DNA from 3 places in the Leisingera sp. NJS201 genome. Region 1 is predicted to be linked to each of the others. Evidence: riboswitches for the same ligand, from Rfam matches in the RefSeq annotation. Region 1 holds a riboswitch; each other region holds the start of a gene.

Region 1 (4,947 bases):
TCCAGTTCGGCAAACAGCGCCGCATCGGTGCCCGCGTGGACCACTTCAAATTCCAGTTCCAGCGCCTCGACGCGTTCTTCGTCAAAACCGCCCCAGGTGACCGGGCCGCCGACATAGCGACCGTAGGGAGAGGTTTCCGCCGTTGCGAATTCCTCGGCGCAGTCCTTCAGCGCCTGCCAGTCGGGCAGGCCGGGACAGCGGTCTTTCATATAGGCGGGGTACCACCATTCCTCGATCGCCATCAGCCCGGTTTCGCCGGCATTGACCACTTTGCCCGAGGCGGTTGCGTCGTCCAGCGCCTCGCGCCCGGTGGTTTCCCAGATTTCCATCGCCAGATGCAGATCGCCGGTCTTCAGCCCGGCAAACTGCGCGATATAGTCCGCTTGGACATATTCGACGTTATACCCTGCCTCCTGCAGGATGCTGCCCATGATCTTGGTGTTGATCAACTGGCCGGACCAGTCGTGCAGGGTCAGTTTGATGGGGTCGGAGGACTCGGCGGCCCAGGCGGATGAAGCGGAAACGGCGGCTGTCAGCGCCACGGCTCCCAAAGCGTTGAAGTTTCTCAGCATAAGGACTTCCCTGATATGTGGCATTTTGTGCGATTCTTGGCGTCGCCTGCTGTGATGGTGCGGCGGTTGTGTCTGTCAGTCAATAAAAAACCACAATAAGCCACATTAACCTCAAAAACTGAGCGATTTGAGGCTGTCAACGCCGTATCAAAGGCGCATGTGTTGTTTTTTGTGGCTTTCTGACGTAGCAACGCAACAGGAGGCCCAATGACCAAAAGCCGCAAGACCACCAACCAGCGTGAAGAGGAAATCCTGCGGGCGCTGCAGCAGGCGGGGGGGTCCTGCCGGGTCAGCTATCTGGCCGGCAGGCTGGGCGTGTCGAATGAAACCATCCGGCGAAACATCCGCACGCTGGAGGATGCCCAAGCGGTCCGCAAGGTGCATGGCGGGGTGCATCTGATTGAGGATGTGAACGAGCTGCCGCTGCAAAACCGGATGGATACCCACGCCTCAGAAAAGCAGCGTCTGGCCATCGAGGTGGCCAAGACCATCAGCGACGGGGATTCGGTCTTTTTGGACGTCGGTTCCACCACCGCTTATGTGGCGCAGGAGCTGCGGCAGCGGTCAAACCTCTTTGTGGTGACCAATTCCGTGCTGGTGGCCCATGCGCTTGCCTCGCGCAATAACAACCGGGTGTTTCTGGCGGGCGGCGAGCTGCGCCCGCATGACGGCGGTGCCTTCGGGGCCGAGGCGCTGGATCTGGTGCGGCGGCTGAACGTGCAGTTTGCCATCTTTTCGGCCGGGGCGATCAATGCCGAACAGGGCTTCATGCTGCATGATCTCGAAGAGGCAAATCTGGCCCGTGTCGCGGCGGCCAATGCGCAGGTCCGGATTGTTGTGGCCGATCATGACAAGTTCAACAAGCGCGCGCCGGTGTCGGTCGGCAAGGATACCAAATTCGAAGTCTTCTATACGGACGCGCAGCCGCCGCAGGCCGTCAAGGACATGCTCAAGGCGATGGATACCGATCTGATCGTGGTCGAGTAACGGGGCTGCGGTATGGTTCAGGACAGTTTGCAGCCACGCTTTTGCGGCTGCGGCCGATGGGTGTCCCATCCCTGGAGCAGCTTGTGCTGGAAATTTCCATCTGGCCGTGGCTTGGGAAACCGTCCTCCATAGGCTGCCTGCTGTGCCCGGTTCGCAGAATTTCTGCTGCAAAGTAACTTTTTCTTGCCGCAGCGAAAGGGATGGGCTACCCGCGCTTTACCGGTCCCGAAAGGGCTAAGAGGGAATCCGCGGTGCCTGCCGGCGCCAAACGGAACTGCCCCCGCAACTGTAGGCGGCGAGAGCTGTGCCATGACGTCACTGGGCCAAAATGGTCCGGGAAGACGGCACAGTCATTGACCCGCCAGTCAGGAGACCTGCCGGTGAAAACCGAAAGACACCGGGCGGGGTTGTCCGGGGAGGTTGCCGGTAAGATGCGCCGCCGTTTTCCGGTGCCGCAAGCGGGGGGCAGACCCTCAGCCTTACCGGTCAATGCCCTTTCACCCGTTCTCCGGTCATTGACACATGGAGATCGAATATCATGTTTTTGCGTTCCGGCCTGATCGGCCTTTCCTTCATCGCTGCCGCACAGGCTGCGGCGGCCAGCGAAACCTTTCCGCTGACCATTGAAAACTGCGGCCAGTCGGTCACATTCAAGGCGCCGGCAGCGTCTTCGGTGACGGTTGGCCAGGCGGCGACCGAAGTGCTTTACGCGCTGGGGCTGGGCGATAAGGTGCTGGGCACCTCAGTCTGGTTCAACGACGTGCTGCCCGAATACGCAGACCTGAATGCCAAGATCGACCGTCTGGCCGACAACGATCCGAGCTTTGAAAGCGTCGTGGCCAAACGCCCCGGCCTGGTGGCGGCGCAGTACGAATGGCACGTCGGCCCCGAAGGTGTTGTTGCCAAGCGCGAGCAGTTTCATGATCTGGGCATCCCGACTTATGTGATGCCCGCCGATTGCGTCGGCAAGGACAACACCACCGGCGGCGACGGCACCCGCACGCAGATGTTCACCACCGGCAGCTTGTATCAGGGGATCGAGGAACTGGCGGCGATCTTTGGCGAAGCCGATAAGGGCGCCGAGCTGGTCGCCGAATATAAGGCCCGCGAGGCGGCAGCTGTTGCCAAGGCGCAGAAGGTCGCACTGGAAGATGCCACCGCCGTGTTCTGGTTCTCCTCGCCGGAAATGGAAAGCGATCCGTTTGTGGCAGGCGAGAAGGGCGCGCCGGGCTACATGATGCAGCAACTGGGCCTGCGCAATGTTATTGAGACCGACGAGGAATGGCCGACGGTCGGCTGGGAGACCATCGCCAAGGCCAATCCGACGGTGATTGTGATTGCCCGCATGGACCGCCGCCGCTTTGCCGCGGATGACTTCGAGAAAAAGCTGGATTTCCTGCGCAATGATCCGGTCGCCAGCCAGATGGACGCAGTCAAGAACAACCGCATCGTTGTGATGGACGCCCAGGCGATGGATGCCACCATCCGTGCCATTCCGGCGCTGGAGGATCTGGCTGCTGAACTCAGCGTGATCGGCACCAGCCAGTGAGTGCAGCCGCTGCAATCACATGGCAGGGCGTCAAGGGCGCGTGCCTGGCCTTGCCGGTGCTGGTTGCAGCGGTTCTGGCAGGCGCAATGATCGGGGAAACCGCGCTTGCGCCTGACCTTGTCCTGTCTGTTCTGGCCAATAAGCTGGCCGGGGCAGGGCTGCCGGTTGATCCGATAGATCAAGGCATTGTCTGGAGTTACCGGCTGCCGCGCGCGCTGGTGGCGGGGGCCTGCGGGGCGGCGCTGGCGGTGGCGGGCGTGGTGCTGCAGGCCCTGCTGCGCAATGCGCTGGCAGATCCCTATATCCTTGGTATCTCGGCCGGTGCTTCAACCGGGGCGGTTGCTGTCACCATCGCCGGACTTGGCGGCGGTGCGCTGTCGTTGTCATTCGGCGCTTTTAACGGCGCGCTGCTGGCCTTTGGCTTTGTTGCCGTTCTGGCCCGGGCCGCCGGAGCAGGCGGCAGCCGCGCTGCGGCAGCGCAGATCGTGCTGGCGGGCATTGCAGGCTCGCAGCTGTTCAACGCGCTGACTGCTTTTATCATCGCCAAATCCGCCAACGCCGATCAGGCCCGCGGTATCATGTTCTGGCTGATGGGCAATATGGGCGGGGTGCGCTGGCCGGATGTGTGGCTGGCAGTGCCGCTGGCGCTGGCGGGCTGGGTCGTCTGCCGGTTCCATGCGCGGGCGCTGGATGCCTTTACCTTTGGCACCGATTCAGCGGCCTCGCTGGGTATTCCGGTGCGGCGGGTGCAAGTTATCCTGATCTTTGCCACCGCGCTGACCACAGCGGTGATGGTATCCATCGTTGGCTCCATCGGCTTTGTCGGCTTGGTCATTCCCCATGCGGCACGGTTCCTGGTCGGTCCAGGGCATCGCAGGCTGATGCCGGCCGCGGCGCTGACCGGCGCGGTGTTCCTGATTGGCGCCGACATTGTGTCGCGCATCATAATCCCTGGCCAGGTGCTGCCCATTGGCGTTGTCACTGCCCTGATCGGGGCGCCGTCCTTTGCGGTGATCCTGGTACGCGGGAACAGGGGGGCGCGATGAAGATCGAAGCCCGCAGCCTGTCTTACGCCATCCGCGGCAAGCTGCTGCTGTCTGATGTCTCATTGATGGTTCAGCCGGGAGAGACCCTGGCGCTGGTCGGTCCGAACGGGTCCGGGAAGTCCACGCTGATGCGGCTGCTGGCGGGGTTGGCACGCCCGTCGCATGGCGAGGTTCTGCTGGCGGAAAAACCCTTGGCGCAGCTGACGCGCAGAGAGGTCGCCCAGCGGACCGCGATTGTTGAGCAGCAGTCTGATACCGCCGAGCGCATTACCGCACGTTCGGTGGTGGAACTGGGGCGGACGCCCTGGCTGTCAGCGTTGAGACCCTGGAGCGGCGAAGACAGCCTGCATGTTGAAAACGCGCTGAAGACGGTGGAAATGGAGGGGTTTTCCAGCCGCGAATGGGCCACATTGTCCGGCGGCGAACGGCAGCGGCTGCACATCGCCCGCGCACTTGCGCAGCGGCCCGGGCTGCTGCTGCTGGACGAGCCGACAAACCACTTGGATATTCATCACCAGCTGTCGATCCTGAATTGCATCCGGAACCTGAAGGTGACCACCGTCGTGGCACTGCACGATCTGAATCAGGCGCTGATGTGCGACCGGGTGGCGGTGCTGTCGGGCGGACGCCTGGTGGCGCTGGGCACACCGCAGAAAGCATTGAACCCGGATACGGTATCGGAAATTTTCGGGATCAAGGCCCGCTGGATCCGTGACGCAGACGGGGCAGAACCGTTCCTGTCCTTTCATCTGGCGTGAGCGGCTGCGATGCCGCACTCCCGCCCGTTGCCGGA
Region 2 (4,947 bases), 1.8 Mb from region 1:
CGGCATGGGCGAGGTTGTGGTCTCTGCCGGGTAGGTGGAGAGGATCAGAGCGAGGCGTTTCTCTGCATTCGGCAGTTTTGCCAGCCGCAGCCAGCCGTCGACGCGGTCAACAGCGGCTGTTACGCGGTCCGCATCGGCGCGGTGGGCAAAGCGGGAATACTGCAGGTCCGGGTCTTTCCGGCCTGGGGATTTGAAGCTGATAACGCCTGCGAAAATGCGGCCGTCGACTTCGGGCAGGACGACATGCATGGCGAGGTCAGCAGGCGACAGACCCCGGTCGGCCTCGGCCCAGTCTTTCTTGCGGGCGGTGGAGAGGGCGACCTGGAACACCGGGCAGCCGGTGGTTGAAAGCGGCGAGGCGCTGCCGTCGGTGCCTTGGGCGGAAAACGCAGTGGCGTTGACGATCGCGGCAGGGTTCAGTTCGGGGAGCCTCTCGCGCAGCCAGTCTGCGGCGGCGGGGGCCTTGAGGCTGGCGGCAAAGAGACCATAGGCAGCATAGCCGCGGGCGCGCAGATCTGCGATCAGCGCATCCACCGGGGCGGTGTCGGCGGCGGTGAGGTAGGAACGGTAGAAGCTGACCAGAACCAGCGGTTTGTCAGGTGCCGGAAGGTTGGCCAGCACGCCTTTGGCTGGGTCGTAAAAGCCATGCTGCGGCATGGATTTGAGGCCCAGAACCGGGCCGGCATAAAGCCCTGCAGCGAGGGACAGCTGGGCCAGAGCGGCCTGTGCAGCAACGGCGCCGCCAGCGTCGCACAGCGCCTGAAGGCGGCGCAGGGTGGAGACCGGCAGGGTGGACAGCTCATCCAGCCGGGCATCCTCGCGCCCGTCAGCAGGCAGGATCGCCAGGGCAATGCCCTTGCGGCGGGCGAGGTCCTGCAGGGTGGCAAGCCCGTAGGACCAATAGCTTTCGCCGCCGATCAGGCGGACCAGGATGCCCTTGGCGCCCTCCAGCGTCTGTTCTGCATAGACGTCAACCGAGAGCGGGTGTTTGAGCGCGACCAGATTGGCGACGCGCAAGGAGGGCAGCGCGCCGTCCGCGCGGTGCCATCCCGCCGCAAAAGCGCCCAGATCGCTGTCGGAGAAGGACAGCACCACAAGATCGCCGGGCGTCTGCCCGAGGTCCTGCGGGGTATCGGTCTCGTCAAGGCCGTGGCTTTCGCGGAAGACAACATGCATGGGTCAGGCCCTTTCGGAAAGAAGAGCAGAGGGCAGTGCCCGGCCTCGGGAAGAAGCGAAGCGCCCTCCCGTGGGGGAGGTCGGGCGCTGCCCGGCGTTGCCGCCGGGCGAAACCTTTAAAGTTTCGCCTTGGGGCATCAGCTTCAGGCCCCCAGCTCGGCGCGGATGGCCTGTTCGTCGATATCGTCATGCTCGGCGATGACCACCAGAGCGGTCTTGCGCGGCTGCGCGCCCCATGGCTGATCGTATTGGGCGCGCAGGCGCTCGCCCACGGCCTGAACCAGCATCCGCATCGGTTTTCCTTCCACCGCGACATAGCCTTTGACGCGCAGGATGTTGCGCTCGCGGGCGAGTTTCACGATGGCATTCTGCAGCGCTTCGGGGTCGGAGACTTCGCCCATTTCGACAACGATGCTTTCAAAATCGTCATGCTCGTGGTCGTGGTGGCCGTCGTGGTGGCTGGGGCGGGCGTCCAGATCGTCTTCGGCAGCAGCACCCAGACCCAGGATGATGCGCGGGTCGATGACGCCTTCGCTCATCGGCAGGATCGGCAGCTTGCGCGGGGCTTCGGCTTCGATCACCGCGCGGGCCTTCTCGACGCCTGCGTCGCCGGCCAGATCGGCCTTGGACAACAGCACGATGTCAGCGCAGGAGATCTGGTCCTCGAACACTTCGGACAGCGGCGTTTCGTGGTCGATGCTGTCATCCGCCTCGCGCTGGGCCTGAACGGCGTCCAGATCAGGGGCGAACTGGCCTTTGGCAACCGCCTCGGCGTCCGCCAGGGCAATCACCCCGTCGACAGTGATGCGGGAGCGGATCGCGGGCCAGTCAAACGCCTTCAACAGCGGTTTCGGCAGGGCCAGGCCAGAGGTCTCGATCACGATATGGTCGGGTTTTTCGGGCAGGGCCATCAGCTGTTCGATGGTGGGGATGAAGTCATCGGCCACGGTGCAGCAGATGCAGCCGTTGGCCAGTTCCATGATGTTTTCCGCCGGGCAGTTGTCATCGGCGCAGGATTTCAGGATGTCGCCGTCCACGCCGGCAGTGCCGAATTCGTTCACCACCACGGCCAGGCGCTTACCCTGCGGGTTCTGCATCAGGTGGCGGATCAGCGTGGTTTTACCTGCGCCCAGAAAACCGGTGATGACGGTGACGGGGATCTTGTTGAGATCGCTCATGATTACTCCTCGGAGAAGAACTTGGCCGGCGGGATGCGGGCAACGGATTGTTTGCGGAAGGTCTGCGGGCGCTGGCGCCACGGCACGACTCCATCAGCGGTGCCGGCATAAGCCGCAGCACCTTCCAGAATTTCGGGGACATGCTGGTCCGGGTCGAGGTCGCCGTAGACATAAGTCCAGCGTTCTTCGCCGCCGATCAGCGCAACAGCGCAGCCGCGCTTGCACGACGACAGGCATTCGACGCCACGCAGACGGACGCCTTCGGGCATTCCGGCTTCTTCCAAGGCTGCATGCAGGATGGCGCCGGGGCGTGCTGCCTCGGGGTCGGCGCCCTCGCGGCGGCAGGTGAGGCAAACGGTCAGGGTGACCGGTCCCGGGGTGCTGGCAGATTGGCCTGCCATGTCGTCAGCCATTGGCGCGTCTCCTGTCGCGGCAGGGCGTGCGGGATGGCCGAAAAGGGGCCAGTCGTGCGAGCCCCTTACCCGGTCGCAGAACACCCCGTCTGCCCGTTGATCTCTCCTTCGCTGGCAGGTCTCCCGGCTTGCGGATGCCAAGGCGTGCGCCTTGCCGGCCATCCTGCCTTCCCGGGGATCACCCAGTGGCATGGCGGCCTCATCCGGTCACGGTCGCGGGGGCGGCTGTGCTTCGGCCCGAAAGCCTTCACATTCCCTCTTCGCCTGTTTTCACAGGAACCAGCTGAACCCCCTTGCGCTATCGTGCCCTTCTTTGTCAAGACATGGGTCAAACAGCTGGAGAGCCCCAATGAGCGAAAAGTCTGAAACCGGCATCTCAGAAGAAGAAGCCGCCCGTCATACGTCCAAGATGGCCAAGAAAAAGGCCGCGCGCGACCGGATGATGAAGACCAAGGAGGGCGAAAAGGGCCTGATTATCGTCCACACCGGGCCGGGCAAGGGCAAATCCTCCTCCGGGTTCGGGATGATCATGCGCTGCATCGCGCATGGGATGCCGTCAGCCGTGGTGCAGTTCATCAAGGGCGCCTGGCAGACCGGCGAGCGGACATTGATCGAGGAGAATTTCAGCGATCGGTGCCAGTTCTACGCAATGGGCGAAGGCTTTACCTGGGAGACCCAGGACAAGGCCCGCGACATTGCCGCCGCGCAGAAGGGCTGGGAAAAGGCCAAGGAGATGATCCTGGATGAGCGCAACACCATGGTGCTGCTGGACGAGATCAACATTGCGCTGCGCTATGACTATCTGGACCTCGAAGAAGTGCTGGAGTTCCTGGTGGAGCAGAAGCCGCCGATGACCCATGTAGTGCTGACCGGGCGCAACGCCAAGGAAGAGCTGATCGAGATTGCCGATCTGGTGACCGAGATGGGGCAGGTCAAACACCCGTTCCGCGCCGGTGTGAAGGCGCAGAAGGGCGTGGAGTTTTAAGACGCTTTCAGAATGTCCCGCCCGGCCGATAGGCCGGGCCGCGCCAACCCGCCCCCACGGGGCGGCGCGATTGCGCCTCCCCTCGGGTTGGCCCGTCCCTTAGCTCTAAGCCGCCAGCCTGGCGGCTTTCTTGCTGATATAGGCATCCACTGCCGCGCGCTGCGCCTCGTCCAGCCGCAGGCCCAGCTTGGTGCGCCGCCACAGGTAGTCGTCGCCTGACCGCACCCATTCGCGGGCTATCGCCCAGTTGAGTTCCTGCGCGGTGATGGTTGCGCCAAAATCCCGCCCCAGATCACCGGCGGATTTGACGTCCCCTAGCACGTCCCAGGCTTCGGTGCCGTAAGCACGGATCATCCGGGCGGTCCAATAGGGCGTCAGGAACGGATAATCTGCCGCCAGTTTGGTTTGCAGTTTTTCCACATCCGCCACCGCAAAATCACCGCCGGGCAGGGCCACGCCTGCGGTCCAGTCAGACGGCACATGCGGGAACACCTCGCCGATTTTCGCCAGCGCGGCCTCGGCCAGCTTGCGGTAGGTGGTGATCTTGCCGCCAAAGACATTCAGCAGCGGCGCCTGCGCGCGGTCTAGCGTCAGCACATATTCGCGGGTGGCCGCAGTGGCCGAGCTGGCGCCGTCGTCATAGAGCGGGCGCACGCCGGAGTAGGTCCAGACGATGTCTTCGCGGCTGAGCGGCTGTTCGAAGTATTGCGATGCGAAATCAACCAGATAGTCCTGCTCGGCCTCGGTGCAGTGCGGTTTGGTTTCCGGATCGGGATGGTCGGCGTCCGTTGTGCCGATCAGGGTGAAATCCGTCTCGTATGGAATCGCAAAGATGATCCGCCCGTCGGTGCCCTGGAAGAAGTAGCAGCGGCCATGGTCGAACAATTTCGGCACCACGATATGGCTGCCGCGCACCAGGCGGACGTTTTCGCGGCTGTTCTGGCCCAGCTTCTGGTGCAGCACGTCGGCTACCCACGGCCCGCCGGCGTTGACCAGTATTTTTGCGCGGTGCTGCTGCTCGGCGCCGGTGGCGTGATCCTTGGTGCGGATCACCCAATGGTCTGCAAGGCGTTCGGCTGAAACTACCTCGGTCCGGGTCAGGATTTCGGCACCGCGGGCCTGCGCATCGCGGGCGTTCAGTACCACCAGGCGGGCGTCTTCGATCCAGCAGTCGGAGTATTCGAACGCGGTCTGA
Region 3 (4,947 bases), on a different replicon from region 1:
CCTGCAATCCTTTGTTGTTCAAAAGCGCCGCTTGCACCGCTGTGTCGGCGGAGATCGTCTTGCCCTGCACGAGGCTGCGGACTTCCTTGGCCAAAGCCTCGTTTTCCGCCTGTGTTTGCGCAAAGGCCGTGCGTTTGCCGATGACCGCCGAAGTCTGACTGGCCACTTCCTGAAATCCGGCCTGCGGGCTGGTGTACTTCTCCGGTACAGCGGCCGAGCAGGCAGCAAGTACCACGGGCGACGCCAGCACGGCGCGCCAAACTCTGATCCTCATCAGTGGTCCTCCTGCTGCTGATCATTGACGCCACGCCAGGAAACCGGGCCGCTGGGTTCTTGGCGTTCATAGCCCGAGAGGGAGACTGATAATTCAGGGTACGGTAAGGGCCGGATTGCGCAGCAACCCTTTGCAACGCTGCGGTATCGGGCAGCGCTGCTGGATCAGCGGCACACGCCCCCAGCAGCAGGGCGCATGCCCCGGCCAGAAAAGGAGATTTCATCTGTTTTTCCTGAGAATAATCTGTAGTGGTTCTGCGCTTAGGCACAGAACGGCTTTAATTACCGCTTCTGCGGGTCAGATTTTCAGGATCTAGGAGGACGCAGGACCTTCACACGATCCTGAGACGGCAGCTGCGCGGAAGCCATCACCCAACGGACAGGCTGCTGAACAAAAGCGGCATCAGGCTGCAAAGAAAGTATTGCAAGGGCCATACAGGCGCCCGCGCAGCAGTTTCCGGCATCAGCGGTGTATTGCGCAGTGTCTTGACCATCGTTTTCGGCAATATGGGAAGCCTTATGCGTTACGCCGGCCACAAAGGAGGCAGTATGGCTTTGTCCGTCGTGCGACATCGCTGCATTGCTATGATGGCCCGCGACAGAATGCGCAGCGGATGGCAACGAAAATCCCAACACAAGAACTACCGCAAAAGCAGCGGCGACCCTGATCAGCCGGAAGATACGTGCCAGAAACATCATGCGGGTATTGCACAGCACCGGAGCAGTCCGCGTCAAGATGGCAATGATGTATTCAGCGCACGAATTTGAGCATTTCAGAAGCGTTTTCCTCGAAGTTCCCTGTCGGATCGTATGCGACTACAACGCGAAGCAAACCTTCCTGCGCAGGAGGGCTAAGTCTGATAAGACTTATCGAAAGTGACGATTCGTTGGCTGAACAGTTCGGCAGAGTGGTCAAGCCTGTGGCTGCTGAAACGCCTGCTTCGGTGATCCTGCAAGCTTAGGAAGATTGTCAGCGATACCCGGCGCAGGCCGGTTTCGGGCAACTCCCGCATAGGCTCAGTTGTCGCCAGGACCGTGGTCGGTTTGCCCTTTGCTTCTGATAAATCCAAGAGAGATCGAGATAATGATCCGAAGTGTGAACGCTTGAAGCTGCCGCCATTCGCTGCGTGCTGTTTGAACTGGTAGGGTGCGCAACGAAACCACCCGTCGCCGCGGCTGTTCAATCCTTGCTGCGGTTGCGAGGGAATGGGAAGGCAGTGTTTTCCACCCCTAAGACTGCTTTCAGAGGGCAACAGTTCTAACTCGCAGTGCGGATGATGTGGCCCGCTCGCGATACTTCGCAAAGCCTTGATTCTACGGTTTATCCGCCTCAGTGGTCCGCGCGGCGAAGTTTTGGACAAAAAGCATTCGAGCGACTTGCGTCAGCAAGCTGCCCCAAGCACATTTGCCTCAAAACTAACTATGGACTCTTTAGGAAATTCAGCGTCAAAATTGGTATTGAAGCCAAGCTTGCATGGTACCACGGGACGTAGGTTTCCAACGAAGATCGCTCGATTGAGGACCTGCCCGGCGCATGAGCCTGCCCACACTCACCTTATGCCGAACTTGCCGCGACGCAGACCCTGCCTTTTTTGGGCAGGTCGCCGCGGCTTTGGAGGCTTCGGGAGGAAAAGTAAGGCTGCAGCAGGTGGAATGTATGTCCGGTTGCAAGCGGCCGCAAACCCTAGCTATGCGGCAAAGCGGGAAGACCGCCTATCTATTCGGGGAAATCACCGCGGGTGACCTGCCGGACATCCTGACCTTCCTGCGGATGTATGAGGTTAGCCCGGATGGCAATTTTGCCGATGCCAGGCCGCTGGGCCGACTGCGGTTTAAGGTGATCGCCCGCATCCCTGCGGATCTGGACTGAACCGCTTGCTGCCGGCAGGACAAAGAGATCCAGCAGTTTTTTGCCGAGAAATTGGAAATTATCAGGGGTTCCTGCCTTCCGGTTTCCGCCCGTGCATGACGCTGACGTGTTTTAAATTGGCGGAATCATCCTTGACCGGACTCAGCCGCACGGGGCATTACCACATGATACGGTGTCTGATGGTGCCTAAGCACTGGGACTGAAACGGGAATGAGGACGGTGGACCAAATCGCGGCACCGAAGCCTCAACCGCCCCCGCGACTGTGAGCGGCGAGCGGCCTTCCAATATCCACTGGCCAAGGCCGGGAAGGAGGATGGCAGCAGCGACCCGCGAGTCAGGAGACCGGCCGTGTGGTAACGCAACTTGTACCGTCGGGTGTGACGGTAAGGAGGACTAAAAATGACGACCAAGACGCTTAAGGCTTCCGCCGCTGGCACCAGTGTTCTTCCGGCACTGTTTGCAGTGGTTCTGGGTTTCGGGATCATCACGCTGACCGGCCATGTTCAGGCATCTGCCCTGCACGACGCCGCGCATGATGTGCGCCACGCAACTGGCTTCCCCTGCCACTAAGGCCATGTTCAGTCGCATTCTGACCAGCGGCCTGTTCGCTGGCGCTGCAGCAGGGCTGATTACCGCCCTGCTGCAGCTCGTTTTCGTGCAGCCCGTGCTGCTGCACGCTGAGCTTTATGAATCAGGAGAGCTGGTGCATTTTGGTGCCGAAGCGGTGACGGCCCATCCCGACCTGCCCGGCATGTTTGCCGAACCGATGCGTGACGGGCTCAGCATCATCTTCACCATGCTGACCTACACCGGCTATGCGCTGGTGATGGCGGCGCTGATGTCGGTGGCTGAACGCCAGGGCCACGAGATCAACGCGCGCACCGGTATTCTATGGGGCCTGGCGGGTTTCATCACCTTCCACTTCGCGCCCGGCCTGACGCTGGCGCCGGAAGTTCCGGGCGTGGCCGCCGCCGATGTCGGTGCGCGTCAGATCTGGTGGGGGGCAACTGTGGCCGCCGCGGGCGTTGCCATGTGGCTGATTGCCTATGGCGGCAGCTTGGCGGGCTATACCGTCGCAGCCCTGCTGCTGCTGGCGCCGCATGTAATCGGCGCGCCTGAGCCCGAAAGCTTCACCGGCCCGGTTCCGACAGAGATCGGCGCCCTGTTTGCCGCCCGCGCCTTTGGCGTCGGCATGGCCGCCTGGGTGCTCTTGGGCAGCTTTGCCGGCTACTTCTGGCAAACCGAAGGCAAGCGCGCAGAAGCCGCCGCCTGATACTGGCCCAGCCTGATCCCCGCCGGGTTCGCCCGGCGGGGAAACTCTTTTCCGAGGATACCGATATGTCCCGCTCTCTTGCTCTTTTTGCCATAGGCCTGATCTTTGGCGGCGGTGCCGGCTTCGTGATCGCAGCCGGCAATGGCGTCACCTTCGATGGCCATGAGCATGGCAGCGCTGACCACTTCGGCGGCGGCCATGGTGAAATGACCGCCCATGACCATTCCCAAGCTGTCAGCCTAGCGGCAGGCCCCGATGCCCCCGGCGTCGCCATCCAGCTGCACAAGGACCCGATGGCAGGCTGGAACCTGCAAGTCACGCCGCAGAACTTCCGCTTTGCACCTCAAAACGCCTCCTCCGCGGACGTGGACGGCGAAGGCCACGCGCATGTCTATGTGAACGGCGAGAAACTCGCTCGGCTCTATGCAAACTGGATGCATATCCCAGCCCTGCCCGAAGGGGCAGAAGTGAAGGTCTCGCTCAACACCAACAGCCACAAGACGTTGCAGGTGGAGGGGGAGCCGTTGGAAGCGAAGACCAGCGTCCCAGCGGGCGGTGATGGCTCCTGACTGCAGCGTTCGCTCGATAGAAAGGGCTCTCTGCCCTATTTTGCCGCATCCTCAATCAACGTCAGCTTCTGTTTCAGCCTTTGCGAGCGCCCGATAGACGGTCATTCTTGAAACGCCAAGATCACGAGCGATCTGAGCTTTTGCGATGCCTTCGTTCGCCAACCGCCGAATTTCATCATCATCAACGGATTTCCGCCTCCCCTTGTAAACGCCCTTATCTTTGGCCGCCGCAATTCCCGCGCGTTGTCGGTCACGGATGAACTTAAGTTCCATGTCGGCCACCATTCCGAGCACAGTTATTACCATTCGGCCCATGTCCCCGGCCGTGGTGACTTCCGGTTCAAGCACACGGAGAGATGCGCGTTTGGCGTCCAACTCATGCACCAGATTCAGCACATCGCGGGTGGAACGGCCGAGGCGATCCAGACGATGAACAACCAACTCATCGCCTTCCCGTAGGAATTCCATCATGGTTGCCAATTCGGATCGGTTGTCGCGAGACGCACCAGAGACCGTTTCTGATCGGATGATCTCACAGCCCGCTGTCTTCAGCATGGTTTTCTGGACATGGAGATCCTGGCTCGATGAACTGACACGGGCGTATCCGATACGGGGCATGGCAATCTGTCACATTAGGGTGGTTACCACTCTGATACCGTAACTAATGTGTGGTTGACCACTCATTTGTGACGTTTCGACCTGTCACCTACGCCTGTTACCTTTTGGTGCACCCTTTTGTTACATAAGTTTCATGCGGCCATCGCGCCGAAATCAATCCGCTGGTCCAGATCAACATCGAACCGGCCATAGGGATTGATATGAGCATAGATCAGCGGGGAAAGACCATTATAGTCCCGATCCGTCAGCCGGGTGGCCCATATCGGTTCCGCCAGAACCGATTGCATCATGCGGGTGTTTACATAGACCAGTGAGGCTTGAAGCAAGTGCAATGCATGAGCCG

What was found. A riboswitch is a leader RNA that binds a small molecule or an ion and turns the genes downstream of it on or off. The one in region 1 is predicted to bind cobalamin.
Region 2: another riboswitch for cobalamin. It lies ahead of ETW23_RS05105 (DUF1636 domain-containing protein); the one in region 1 lies ahead of ETW23_RS14050 (ABC transporter substrate-binding protein).
Region 3: another riboswitch for cobalamin. It lies ahead of ETW23_RS24575 (CbtB domain-containing protein); the one in region 1 lies ahead of ETW23_RS14050 (ABC transporter substrate-binding protein).

What each region holds. Positions count from the first base shown of each region.
Region 1 is NZ_CP038234.1:2,843,996-2,848,942, reverse strand. Features, by position in the region: gene ETW23_RS14060 (ABC transporter substrate-binding protein) at 1-596, opposite strand, end outside; gene ETW23_RS14055 (DeoR/GlpR family DNA-binding transcription regulator) at 780-1,559, shown strand; cobalamin riboswitch at 1,763-1,956, shown strand; gene ETW23_RS14050 (ABC transporter substrate-binding protein) at 2,098-3,108, shown strand; gene ETW23_RS14045 (iron ABC transporter permease) at 3,105-4,154, shown strand; gene ETW23_RS14040 (ABC transporter ATP-binding protein) at 4,151-4,912, shown strand.
Region 2 is NZ_CP038234.1:1,056,224-1,061,170, forward strand. Features, by position in the region: partial or broken gene cobN (cobaltochelatase subunit CobN) at 1-1,176, opposite strand, end outside; gene cobW (cobalamin biosynthesis protein CobW) at 1,320-2,354, opposite strand; gene ETW23_RS05105 (DUF1636 domain-containing protein) at 2,357-2,767, opposite strand; cobalamin riboswitch at 2,863-3,066, opposite strand; gene cobO (cob(I)yrinic acid a,c-diamide adenosyltransferase) at 3,117-3,752, shown strand; gene glpD (glycerol-3-phosphate dehydrogenase) at 3,858-4,947, opposite strand, start outside.
Region 3 is NZ_CP038240.1:53,024-57,970, reverse strand. Features, by position in the region: gene ETW23_RS24590 (TolC family protein) at 1-274, opposite strand, end outside; gene ETW23_RS24585 (hypothetical protein) at 580-972, opposite strand; gene ETW23_RS27015 (DUF1636 domain-containing protein) at 1,808-2,143, shown strand; cobalamin riboswitch at 2,297-2,510, shown strand; gene ETW23_RS24575 (CbtB domain-containing protein) at 2,544-2,714, shown strand; gene ETW23_RS24570 (CbtA family protein) at 2,719-3,417, shown strand; gene ETW23_RS24565 (hypothetical protein) at 3,483-3,986, shown strand; gene ETW23_RS24560 (recombinase family protein) at 4,038-4,604, opposite strand; gene ETW23_RS24555 (Tn3 family transposase) at 4,736-4,947, opposite strand, start outside.